One region of the Pseudomonas sp. GW821-FHT02A11 genome, then DNA from elsewhere that is predicted to be linked to it. Evidence: predicted binding sites of a transcription regulator. Region 1 holds the regulator's gene; each other region holds the start of a gene.
What was found. The regulator FliA, encoded in region 1, starts transcription of late flagellar genes. The targets are predictions, from matches to a motif close to CTAAAGTTTNNNNNNNNNNNGCCGNTAA.
Positions count from the first base shown of each region.

Region 2: a site for FliA is predicted at 1,901-1,928, ahead of AC07V9_RS08280 (methyl-accepting chemotaxis protein). Genes of this name have one in related genera too.
Region 3: a site for FliA is predicted at 2,286-2,313, ahead of motA (flagellar motor stator protein MotA). Genes of this name have one in related genera too.

Region 1 is NZ_JBWKWB010000020.1:88,436-92,646, reverse strand. Features, by position in the region: gene AC07V9_RS23080 (protein phosphatase CheZ) at 1-787, opposite strand, end outside; gene AC07V9_RS23075 (chemotaxis response regulator CheY) at 807-1,181, opposite strand; gene fliA (RNA polymerase sigma factor FliA) at 1,447-2,187, opposite strand; gene fleN (flagellar synthesis regulator FleN) at 2,184-3,017, opposite strand; gene flhF (flagellar biosynthesis GTPase FlhF) at 3,138-4,211, opposite strand, start outside.
Region 2 is NZ_JBWKWB010000004.1:167,699-171,909, forward strand. Features, by position in the region: gene AC07V9_RS08275 (lysozyme inhibitor LprI family protein) at 1-129, shown strand, start outside; gene AC07V9_RS08280 (methyl-accepting chemotaxis protein) at 154-1,785, opposite strand; gene AC07V9_RS08285 (response regulator) at 2,408-2,797, shown strand; gene AC07V9_RS08290 (TetR/AcrR family transcriptional regulator) at 2,807-3,415, opposite strand; gene AC07V9_RS08295 (hypothetical protein) at 3,632-3,856, shown strand; gene AC07V9_RS08300 (RHS repeat domain-containing protein) at 4,020-4,211, shown strand, end outside.
Region 3 is NZ_JBWKWB010000008.1:202,735-206,945, reverse strand. Features, by position in the region: gene rsgA (small ribosomal subunit biogenesis GTPase RsgA) at 1-205, shown strand, start outside; gene motB (flagellar motor protein MotB) at 324-1,361, opposite strand; gene motA (flagellar motor stator protein MotA) at 1,365-2,216, opposite strand; gene AC07V9_RS14590 (HDOD domain-containing protein) at 2,428-3,963, shown strand; gene AC07V9_RS14585 (rhodanese-like domain-containing protein) at 4,009-4,211, shown strand, end outside.

The DNA of each region.
Region 1 (4,211 bases):
AGAAGCCAAGGCTGGATAGCAGATCGTCAACATCATCCTGACCGGATACGACGTCTTCACGTTTATCGGCATGAATCTGCGGACCTTCACCCTTGGAATGAAGTTTTTCCTGTTCTTTTTGCTGACGGAACACTTCCTGGTCGTGCTCGATGCCAGCAAAGCGATCGACCTGGCTTGCCATCAGCACCAACTTGAGCAGATTGCTCTCGACTTCGGTCACCAGCGTCGTCACACGCTTGATCACCTGGCCGGTCAGGTCCTGATAGTCCTGGGCCAGCAGAATGTCGTTGAGGTGGCTGGCGACCTCGTGGGTCTCCTTCTCGCTGCGCGCAAGGAAACCCTCGACGCGGCGGGCCAGATCACGAAACTCCTCGGCACCGATCTCGCGACGCATGAAGCGCCCCCAATCGTCGCTGAGCGCCTTGGCGTCCGTGCTCAGGCCATTCATCAATGGCGTGCTCTGCTCCACCAGGTCCATGGTGCGGTTGGCCGCACCTTCCGTGAGCCTGACAACATACGACAGGCGCTCGGTGGCATCCGTGATCTGCGACACCTCTTCGGCTTGCGGCATGTGCGGGTCAATCTGGAAATTGACGATTGCGCTGTGCAGCTCGCGCGTCAGTTTGCCGACTTCCTGATACAGGCCGCGATCGCGGGTCTGGTTTAGCTCATGGATAAGTTGCACGGCGTCGCCGAACTTGCCCTTTTCAAGGCTCGCGACGAGTTCTTGTGCATGTTTCTTCAGGGTCGACTCGAAGTCACCCATCGTCGAATCTTTAGGATCCATAGCGCCCTCGCAGCGGACATCAGCTATTGACGCGCTCGAATATCTTCTCGATCTTTTCTTTGAGAACCTGAGCAGTGAAAGGCTTCACGACGTAGCCGTTCACACCGGCCTGAGCGGCCTCGATGATCTGCTCGCGCTTGGCTTCGGCGGTGACCATCAGTACCGGCAGATGGCGCAGGCGCTCATCGGCACGGACCTGACGCAGCAGGTCGATGCCGGACATGCCGGGCATGTTCCAGTCAGTCACCAGGAAATCGAAAGCCCCGCTCTGCAGCATCGGCAATGCGGTGGTACCGTCATCTGCTTCGGCCGTGTTGGTGAACCCAAGGTCACGCAACAGGTTTTTTATGATCCGCCGCATCGTTGAGAAGTCATCAACGATGAGGATTTTCATGTTCTTGTCCAATTCGACCTCCAAGCAGTCTTTAACGCGCCCAGCTCCCGGACGCGCGTTCAATCAATACCGGTACAGCACAACTACCGGTTACACGAAAACGAGGGGGCTTTGGAATCGAAAGGTACGAGCACAGCGGAACAGAGTCACGAAGACCTGATCCGACCGGCTCCTGCCTTGTCTCTTTTGCTTCCCACACCACATCTTGCACAGCCGGTCTTGCATGTTACTCACAGGCCCCGCAACCGGCACCCGTGTTGATGGGTCAGCGCGCGCGCCATTCTCCCAGGCGTCCGCGCAGACGGGCGGCACACTGGCTGTGCAACTGGCTGACACGCGACTCGCTGACCCCCAGGACCTCACCGATTTCCTTGAGGTTCAGCTCTTCGTCGTAGTACAGCGCCAACACCAGGCGTTCACGCTCGGGCAGGTTGGCAATGGCGTCGGCCAGTGCGCTCTGGAAGCGCTCGTCTTCCAGATCCCGTGACGGTTCCAGCGACTGGCTCGCGCCATCCTCATGCAGCCCTTCATGCTCGCCGTCCTGCAACAGGTCGTCGAAGCTGAACAGGCGACTGCCCAAGGTATCGTTCAGAATCGCGTAGTAATCGTCCAGGCTCAATTGAAGTTCGGCAGCAACCTCATGATCTTTAGCGTCGCGGCCGGTTTTTGCTTCAATTGCACGAATCGCGTCGCTGACCATGCGCGTGTTGCGGTGGACCGAACGGGGCGCCCAGTCTCCCTTGCGCACTTCATCGAGCATCGCGCCGCGGATACGAATACCCGCGTAGGTCTCGAAACTCGCACCCTTGGTGGAGTCGTACTTGGTCGAGACTTCGAGCAGACCGATCATGCCGGCCTGGATCAGATCCTCGACCTGCACGCTGGCCGGCAAACGCGCCAGCAAGTGGTAAGCGATGCGCTTGACCAGAGGGGCATAACGCTCGATCAGCTCATACTGGGAATCTTTGGATGATTTGCTGTACATGCGATAGCCACTTGCAGTCATGACACTGGCCCTGCGCTGGTCTGATGAACCAGCCGCTCAACGAAAAATTCAAGGTGGCCACGCGGGTTCGCCGGCAGTGGCCAGGTATCGACCTTCTGTGCAATGGCCTTGAATGCCAGGGCACATTTGGAACGTGGAAACGCTTCATACACGGCGCGCTGTTTTTGCACGGCCTTGCGCACGCATTCGTCGTACGGCACAGCGCCCACATACTGCAGGGCCACGTCGAGGAAGCGGTCGGTGACCTTGGTCAGCTTGGCAAACAGGTTGCGCCCTTCCTGCGGGCTCTGGGCCATGTTGGCCAGCACGCGGAAGCGGTTCATGCCGTGGTCGCGGTTAAGCAGTTTGATCAGCGCGTAGGCGTCAGTGATCGAGGTCGGCTCATCGCACACCACCAGCAGCACTTCCTGCGCTGCGCGTACGAAGCTGACCACCGATTCGCCAATCCCGGCGGCGGTGTCGATCACCAGCACGTCGAGGTTGTCGCCGATTTCGCTGAACGCCTGAATCAGGCCGGCATGCTGCGCCGGGCTCAACTGAACCATGGTCTGGGTGCCGGATGCCGCAGGCACGATGCGTACACCGCCCGGGCCCTGCAACAGGACATCGCGCAGCTCGCAGCGGCCTTCGATGACATCGGCCAGGGTGCGTTTTGGGGTCAGCCCCAACAATACGTCGACGTTGGCCAGACCCAGATCGGCATCCAGCAACATGACGCGACGTCCCAGCTCGGCCAAGGCCAGCGAGAGGTTCACTGACACATTGGTCTTGCCTACGCCACCTTTGCCACCGGTCACCGCGATAACCTGAACGGGATGCATGCTGCCCATAGTTAATTCTTTACCTTGTCTTGCTTAGACCAAAGCCACATTTCGGGCTGCACGTTCACTGAGTGAACAATGCCTGGCAGACCATCGATGCAGGTATTTTCCAATGTCATTTTCCTTAACCTAGCCCGCGCGCTTGCCGGTGCTGTGATAAAGATCCGCAAACATATCCGCCATCGCTTCCTCGCTAGGCTCCTCCTGCATCTGCACACTGACGGCACGGCTTACCAACTGGTGCCGACGGGGCAGATGCAGATCATCCGGTATGCGCGGGCCATCAGTGAGATAGGCCACAGGCAGTTCGTGTGTCACGGCAAGGCTCAGCACTTCGCCAAGGCTTGCGGTTTCGTCGAGCTTGGTCAGGATGCACCCGGCCAGGCCGCAACGCTTGTAACTGTGATAGGCCGCGGTCAGTACCTGTTTCTGGCTGGTTGTCGCCAGTACCAAGTAATTGCGCGCCTTGATGCCGCGACCGGCCAGGCTTTCGAGCTGCAGGCGCAGGGCCGGATCGCTGGCTTGGAGGCCTGCGGTATCGATCAGCACCACGCGCTTGCGCAGCAACGGTTCCAGCGCCTGAGCCAGGGATTGCCCCGGATCGACGTGGGTCACCGGCACATTGAGAATCCGGCCCAGCGTCTTGAGTTGTTCCTGAGCCCCGATGCGAAAGCTGTCCATGCTCACCAGCGCGATATTTTGCGCGCCGTATTTCAACACATAACGGGCCGCGAGTTTGGCTAACGTGGTGGTCTTGCCCATACCGGCAGGGCCGACCATGGCGATCACCCCGCCCTCTTCCAGCGGCTCGACGTCAGGTGTGACGATCATGCGCGCCAGGTGAGCCAGCAACATGCGCCAGGCATGAGGCTGATCGTCAACGTCCGGGACCATGTTCAACAGATCGCGCGACAGCGGGCCAGACAGACCCACACGTTGCAGGCGACGCCACAGATTAGCCTGTTGCGGACGGCTGCCCTGCAGTTGATTCCAGGCCAGCGACCCAAGCTGGACTTCCAGCAGTTCACGCAGGCCGTTCAATTCAGAGCGCATCGAATCGTAAGCGCGCTGGCTGATGCCCGGCTCGGCGTGGGTTTGACGCTCGGCGCGCTCGGCACGGTCAGCCGCGATTGCAGCGTGGATCGAGGGGCGGAACGGTTCGTCCAGCGTCGGCTCGATCTGCTGCTTGCTGTCATCCATGGC
Region 2 (4,211 bases), on a different contig from region 1:
GGCAAGCGCGAGGATGGCGGCAGCCTGTGGCCCTTGTCCCAGACCCAGTGCCTGGCCGAGCACACCAAAGTGCGGGCCGAGCAGTTAAAGACGTTCACAGCGTGTCGTCAGGAAGGATGCCCGCGCTGAGGCGGGCTCCTGAGAGGCAAGGGGTCAGACCCTGAACTGGCGCAGCAGCCCGTTCAATTGCTCGCTCAAACCCTTGAGTTGCGCGCTCGCCGCACTGGATTGCTCGGCGGCGACGGCCGTGCTCTGGGACAACTGAGCGGCCTGGGTGACGTTCTGGTTGATGTCCTCGACCACATGGGATTGCTGTAGGGTGGCGCTGGCAATCGAGGCATTCAGGCCGTTGAGGTTGCGCAGCGCCTGGCTGATCGAGGTCAGGCTCTGGCCCGCCAGATTGGCCTGTTCGATGGTCAGTTGCGAAGAACGGCTGCTGTCGCCGATGACCTTCACGGCGGCGTCCGAGTGTGATTGCAGACGTTCGATCATCGCCTGAATCTCGGCGGTGGATTTCTGCGTGCGTTGCGCCAGCAGGCGCACTTCGTCGGCCACCACGGCAAAGCCACGGCCTTGATCGCCGGCCCGCGCCGCCTCAATCGCCGCGTTCAGGGCCAGCAGGTTGGTCTGCTCGGCGATAGAGCTGATGACCTCCAGCACCCCGCCAATCTGCGTGCTTTCGCTGGACAGCGTGCGAATCACTTCCACGGCCTGATCGATGGTGCCGGACAGGTGGCCGATCTGCTTCAGGCTGCTGTCGATGTTCGCTTGGCCCTGCTGGGCCTGGGACTCGGCGTTGCGCATCTCGCTGGCCGCGTGCTCGGCATTCTTGGCTACGTCCTGCACGCCATAGGTCACCTCGTTGACTGCCGTGGCCACTTGTTCCATCTGCAGCGATTGCTGCTGGCTACGCTCCTGAGCCTGCACGGCGTTGCTGCCCATTTCACTGGAGGCCTGGCCCAGACCCACCGCCGACAATTGCAGCTCGGTGATGACCCGGCGCAGCTTGTCGGTGAAGGCGTTGAAATGCGTGGCCAGTTGGGTGATCTCATCCTTGCCTTGGGTTTCCAGGCTGCGGGTCAGGTCGCTTTCGCCGCTGGCGATATTGGCCATGGCCTCGACGGTGGTCTTCAGCGGCCCGGCGATGCTGCGGCCGATGAGGGTCAGCAGCAGGCCCATGACCAGAATGATCCCGGCGCTGATCGACAGCGCCTTGATCACCTGCTGGCGGAACTCGGCCTGCACGTCATCGACGTAGACCCCCGAGCCAATGATCCAGCCCCAGGGGGTGAACAGGGAGATGTAGGAAGTCTTCTGCACCGCATCGCTTGCCCCAGGTTTCGGCCAGCGGTAGTTGACCATCCCGGCGCCCTTGGCTTTGGCCAGGGTGACCATCTCGTTGAAGACCTGGAAGCCGTCGGGGTCTTTCACCCCTGACAGGTCCTGGCCCACGAGTTTGGGGTTGGCCGGGTGCATGATCATCACAGGGCGCAGGTCGTTGATCCAGAAATAGTCGGTCTGGTTATAGCGCAGGCCACGGATGGCATCCATGGCCTGTTGCTGGGCCTGTTCGCGGGTCAGGGTGCCTGCGGTTTCCAGCCCATGGTAGTAGTCGAGCAGGCCGCTGGCGGTCTGCACCACGTGCATGGTCTTCTGCGCTTTGGCGTCGTAGAGGTCGTCGTGGATCTGCTTGAGCATGGCCACCGCCAGCGTGAACAACATCAACACAGCGACGATGAGGATCAGCCACAGACGCCGGCTGATCGAGAGATTGCGCATATTCATGACCGTCACTCCGTTCATTGATCTTGTTATGGCGCGAACCGTTTCGATGATCGGCTCGCCTGACACCGGATCGCACCGCAAACGCCCTCGGTCTAAAGAATCCTTGTCATAAAGCATCTCGGCGCGGCGCGGGCAAACCTGAGCGTGGTACGGGTATTTCTCCAGCCAGTCGTCGTACACGGCCGAATTGTCGTAGACCATTAACTAACCGTCTAAAAAGTGGCGTCACATTATTAACGCTGTAGTCAAAGGCTTACACGAAAAGGAGAACTTGGCTCTATGTTGGATCCCATTTGCGCAGTACATTGGATCCATCAACTGCAGCGACGGAAAGCTGCAGGATCAGGGACGATCGACCGTTGCCAAGGTATTGGCGGCCGACAGGAAGTTGGACGGTCTTGCACAAACCCGCTTCGGCGGGTTTTTTTATGCCCGCGCAAAGCCCCCGTATCGCACCCCCACGTACCCGTTCGCGACCTCTGGAACACCCGTTTGAAGCAAAACTCCCTGATTGATGGAATTTCCAGCGCTGGCGCCGTTCACAGTACCGACAACAACCCGAGTCCAGGACAGGGCCGGCCGGGAAGGCAATGGGAAAAGAATTATGGTGGGTGCAGCGCAAATGGCAGCGAAAGAGCAACAACAACGACTCATTCTGGTGGTCGAGGACGAGTCGATCATTCGGGATTTCGTGTGTGAAATTCTGGCCGACGAGGGTTTTACCACCCATGCCCTGGAGAGCGCCGACGAGGCTGCCAGGTTTCTGGACGATCACGCCGACCGCGTGTCGTTGCTGCTCACCGATATTCTGATGCCCGGAACCCTGAACGGGGCGGATCTGGCCAACCTCTCGGGCAACAAATGGCCGCAGATTCCGATCCTGATCATGTCCGGCCACGAAACGCCGGAAAGCTCCGGCGTTCAGCACGCTGTGACGTTCATCCGCAAACCCTGGAGCTTCGGTCAGTTGCTTGACGGCGTGGACAAGGCGTTGCAGACCGCGAGCAACTGATCCCGACCCTCAGCGGTCGGGTTCGCACCCCTTGAGTACCAGGCGGATGATGGTCTGGGCGGCAGCTTCGTAATCGGCGTCGTCCAGTTTCGGCTTGCCGGTAACGGTGGATATCTGCCAGTCGAAGTCAGCGTAGGTCTGAGTCGCGGCCCAGATGCTGAACATCAGATGATGAGGGTCGAGCGGTGCGATCAGGCCGTCGTCGATCCAGCCCTGAATACACTCGATGTTATGCCGCGCCTGGCCGTTGAGCTGCTCGACCTGCTCTGGCGTCAGGTGCGGCGCGCCGTGCATGATTTCGCTGGCGAACACCTTGGAGGCGGCGGGCAGGTCGCGGGAAATGCGGATCTTGGAGCGGATGTAGCCGCTCAACACCTCAGCCGGAACCCCTTCGCGATTGAACGGCGTCGAAGCCTGCATGATCGGCTCGATGATGCTTTCCAGCACCTCGCGGTAGAGGTTTTCCTTGGATTTGAAGTAGTAGTAGACGTTGGGCTTGGGCACACCGGCCTTGGCGGCGATGTCGCTGGTCTTGCTGGCGGCGAAGCCCTTGTCGGCGAATTCTTCACTGGCTGCGCGCAGGATCAGTTCTTTGTTGCGCTCGCGGATGCTGCTCATAAAGCGGGATGTCCTTGCCTGTTCGGCGGTGGCGAATGTTAGCACCGGGCTCGCAACAGGCTCAAGATTGCCGCCTTGCCTGTCTTGCGCCCGCCCGCGGCCAAGGCCACTGTAGCCAGGTGCAGGCCGGTGGTATTGTGTGCCGGTGGTATCGAGGCACACACATTCTGGCGCCTGTTCAAGGCCTTTAGGGTATTCGGTGGCGAGGTGTCGGTTATGAACAGCCCTTTGTTTTCCAGCGTGGTCGCCTATGCCCAGCACTGCGAACGTCAGCTGGTGGAAATCCTGCACACAAGGCCCGGTCTTGATCGTCAGCAGGTCATGAATTGGGTCGATGAACAGAGTCATGCGATGAAAGACACCGATCCCCTTGACCTGCTGCGCACCCTCAATGCCAAGGTGAGGGCAGGCAAGCCGTTGCCGTGGGAACATCGCGAATGAATTCGCTCCCATAGGGGGTGTAGGCGGTGTCAGTCATACGTGCCGCTCAGCGTCGCGTAATGCCGGTTCGACACCACGCAGCCTGACCGCACGTCACCTGCACGCCTGTGACGCCGCGTTTGTGTCTAGCCTTTGATCAAGGCTTGGACACGGACGTCGGTACATGAATCTCTGCTCCCATACCCCCATTCTCGTCGTGGCTGACCCGCGCGGTTTGCCCGTTCGCCACATCGAATTTTACCGGGCAGCTGCGCAATCGATCCTCGAACCGCGGATCACCCGGCAAGGGTTTGACCCGGCGGGGCGCCTCTTCGCCACCACCGACCCTCGCCTCGATCGACCCTCGACGTGTACG
Region 3 (4,211 bases), on a different contig from region 1:
CCTGGGCCACGTCAGCCGCGCCGACGTCGAAGCAGGCTTCATCGAGTTCAACGACCTGATCGGACGCTGTCGCTTCCGCGATTGCAAACATGACCGCGAGCCGGGCTGTGCACTGCTCAAGGGGCTGGAGGATGGCCGCGTACAGCAGCAGCGGATGAACAGCTATCGCTCGATCATCGCGAGCTTGCCGGAAACCAGTTACTGAGCAGACGCACTGCACGCCTGTGGGAGCCGGCTTGCTGGCCCTTACAAGGTTTCCGCTCCCCATTGATGACAAACAAAAAAACGCCGCGATCATCGCGGCGTTTTTGTCAGAACCGGTATCAGTTCTTCGTCTCGTCGATCTTCAACTGCCCTTGTTCGAAGATGTTCAGCTTCTGGCGAATCTCGTGGGGCTGGGCGTAGGCCTGCGGATCGATTGCAGGCGCAGCGGTCGATGCACCAGGCTTGTCGGCGGGAGCCGCAGGTGAGGCCGGTGCAGGGACGGCATCGGTTTTCGGCGCTTCGCCTGCATTCTGCGCGCCTTCGATACGCGCCTGTGCCTTTTTGGTCAGCACGGTGATGTCGATACGACGGTTGATCGGGCTGTTGGGGTTGTCCTTGTCGTACAGGGACGACGACGCGTAGCCCACGACCCGCGCAACCTGCGGATCAGGATAACCACCGGCCGTCAGCGCACGACGTGCGGCGTTGGCGCGGTTGGCCGACAGCTCCCAGTTGCCGAACCCGTTGTTGCCCACATAAGGCGTCGCATCGGTGTGGCCACTGATGCTCACCTTGTTCGGCACCGTTTTGATGGTGTCGGCCATGGCCAGCAGAATGTCTTCGAAATACGGTTTCAGGCGCGCGCTGCCGATGTCGAACATGGGGCGGTTTTCAGCGTCCATGATCTGGATGCGCAGGCCGTCCTGAGTGATCTCGAACAGAATCTGGTCCTTGAACTTCGCCAGTTGCGGGTTCTCGTTGACCTTGGTCTGCAGCTCTTGCAGCAACATCTCCAGACGCTCCTGTTCGACCTGCTCGGCCGCCGCATCCTGCTTGTCCGCATCCACAGGCACTTTGTCCGGCGCGGGGGTGGATTTGATTTCAGGGTTGAGGGTCTGGTCCGGCGACATCTCGGGCGAACCGCCCAGGTCGATGACGTACGGCGAGCCGCTGTCGGAAAAGCCGACCGGGTCCTTGAAGTAGCCGGCGATGGCGATCAACTGCTCGGGGGTGGCCGAGGACATCAGCCACAACACGAGGAAGAACGCCATCATCGCCGTCGCGAAGTCGGCGAAGGCGATTTTCCAGGCGCCACCGTGGTGGCCGCCGCCAAAGCGCTTTACGCGCTTGACGATAATGGGCTGATTATTTTCCATGGATCAACGACCGCGAACAGCTTGTTCCAGCTCACTGAAGCTGGGGCGGTGCGCTGGATAGAGAACCTTGCGACCGAACTCGACAGCCAGTGAAGGCGGCACGCCCGACGCCGAAGCCACCAGCGAGGCCTTGATCGATTCGAACACGTTCATTTCTTCCTTGGCATCGTGCGCCAGGCACTGTGCCAGCGGGCCGAAGAAGCCGTAGGCCGCAAGAATACCGAAGAAGGTACCGACCAGCGCCGCACCTACGTGCATACCGATCGCTGCCTTGTCGCCGGAACCCAGGGACGCCATGGTCACCACGATACCCAGTACCGCCGCAACGATACCGAAACCGGGCATACCGTCCGCGATACCGGTGACCGCGTGGGAAGGGTGTTCGAGCTCTTCTTTCATGCTCAGCAGTTCCATGTCGAACAGGCCTTCGAGCTCGTGGGGAGCCATGTTGCCGGACGACATGATGCGCAGGTAATCGCAGATGAACGCGATCATGCGGGTGTCTTTGAGCACGCTTGGGTATTTGGCGAAGATGGGGCTGTTTTCAGGCTCTTCGATATCCCCTTCAATCGCCATCATGCCTTCGCGACGGCTCTTGTTGAGGATCTCGTAGATCAGGCCCAGCACTTCGAGATAGAAGGCGTGAGTGAAGCGTGAACCAAACATCTTCACGGACTTCTTGATGACGTGCATGGTCATATAACCCGGGTTCGCCTGCAAAAATGCACCGAACGCGGCACCGCCGATGATCATCACCTCGAAAGGCTGGATCAACGCAGCGATTTGACCGTGGGAGAGAACGTAGCCGCCGAGAACGCTCGCGAAAACGACGATGATGCCGATAATTTTTGCCATAGATAAAGAATACTTACTGAGTCGGGTTCATGGTCATTGTGCGAGAAGCGTTCGAAACTCTTGTTCTACTTATCGGCATGAGTGCGCCAGACTATAGTCAATTCAGGCGAAAATCCTGTCTGGCGTCTGGTTCGGGCACCGCAGCGCAACGGCCAGCATGATGCCATCGTTCGACACCGATCAAAACCTCCCAGCCGTACGGGCCTTGTGAATGCAACCAGATAACGCCTCTAAGCTCCTCGTTCCGCAGACACTCGACGCGTGGGTCAAACAACTGGACAGCATCGCCCTGCCCGTTCCAGCCCTCGCCCACGCCAAAGTGCATGCCGCGCTCAACGACAGCCGCCGCTCCCTGCGCGAGATCGCCGATCTGATGCAGGACAGCCCGGCACTGGTGCTCAGCGTGCTGCGCGAGGCCAATCTGCACAGTGGTGGCCTGGCCGAGCCTGCGGAGAGCCTTGAGGTAGCGCTGAATCGCCTGGGTCTGGCGCGCACCGGCACGCTGCTGGGGCGCCTGCCGAGTGTCGAATTGCAGAACATTCCCGTCGCCCTGCGCCAGCTGCAATTGATCAGCCAGCACGCCACGCAACAGGCCTATGGTTTGTTCGCCAATCAGCTGGCGCGGCTGTGGCAGGACATTCATCTGGGCAGCCTGCTGTTTCTCGCCCCGCTCTGGCCGATGGCGCTCGCGCACCCCAAGCTGCTGGAGGAATGGGAGCTGCGCATCATCCACAAGGGTGAGTGCGCCAAGACGGTCGAGAAATCCCTGTTTGGCGTGCGTCTGGTGCAGTTGTGTCGGGCGCTGGCGACGCATTGGCAATTGCCGATCTGGGTGACTCAGGGCTACGACCTGCTGATTCGCGAGCAACGTAGCCTGGTGCGGGTGTTGCGCATCGCTCATGAGAATGACGACCCGCTCAAACAGCAGCAGGCACTGGACGCCGACCTGCCTTTGCGCCGATGGCTGAACCAACCTGCAAACACCATTCTGCTGGCCAGCGGCCTGGCGCTGTCAGCGCAGCAAGCCTGGGATACCCCGCACACCGTGCGCTGGGAGCTGCTTACCAGCCTTTATCTGCAAAAGCCTTTCGATGACCTGCAGCAACAGGTGCACCAGAACGCTGCGGCCAGTGCTCGTCAACACGCGGCCGTCGGGGTCTGGCATCCCGCCGAAGCCTTGCTTTGGCCCTGGGACACCCGACGCGTGCATCAAGGTTTGCTCCCAGCCCCGCCGCCTTCGGCCGAAGCCCTGCAGGACTGGCGCCGGCTTTGCGGCGACTTGCTCAAGGAGCCGAGCACCTTTACCAACGCGATGCACCTGACCACCTGCGCGCGTGACGCCCTGCTCGCCTCGGGCATGCGTCGCGCCCTGCTGCTGATGATTGATCGCAAGACCGACACGCTGCGCGTGCACCAGTTAGCCGGGGTGGACACGTCCGCTGCAGCGCTGCTCATCCCCTACCGGGAAAGCACCGTGCTGCAACGACTGATGGCCCAAGCCACACAATTGCGACTGACCGCCAGCAACAATGCACAGTTTTCCGCTTTGCTGCCGCCGCAGCTTCGCAGCCTGTTTGCGGGGGAGAACCTGTTGATCCGCTCATTGGCCAGCCATGGCCGAGTGTTGATGGTGATCGTCGCCGATCAGGGCGGCGGGCCGTTCTCGGAAATGACGGTCCAGGCGTTCGGAAAAACCGGGCAATGCATCGAGAAAGCGCTGACCACCTTTAGCCAACGCAAGGGTTGATGGCTGAGCTACAATTCGCTTCTTTTCAAGATCTGGAGCCCCTACATGTCTGCCTTCTCAAGCTTGCCGCTGGTGATCGAGCCCGCAGAATTGCAGGCACGCCTCGGCGTTTCAGAACTGATTCTGGTCGACCTGACCAGCGCCGCCCGCTATGAGACCGGCCACATTCCGGGGGCGCGTTTCGTCGATCCGAAACGCACACAACTGGGCCAGCCACCCGCACCGGGGCTGCTGCCCACGCAGTCGCA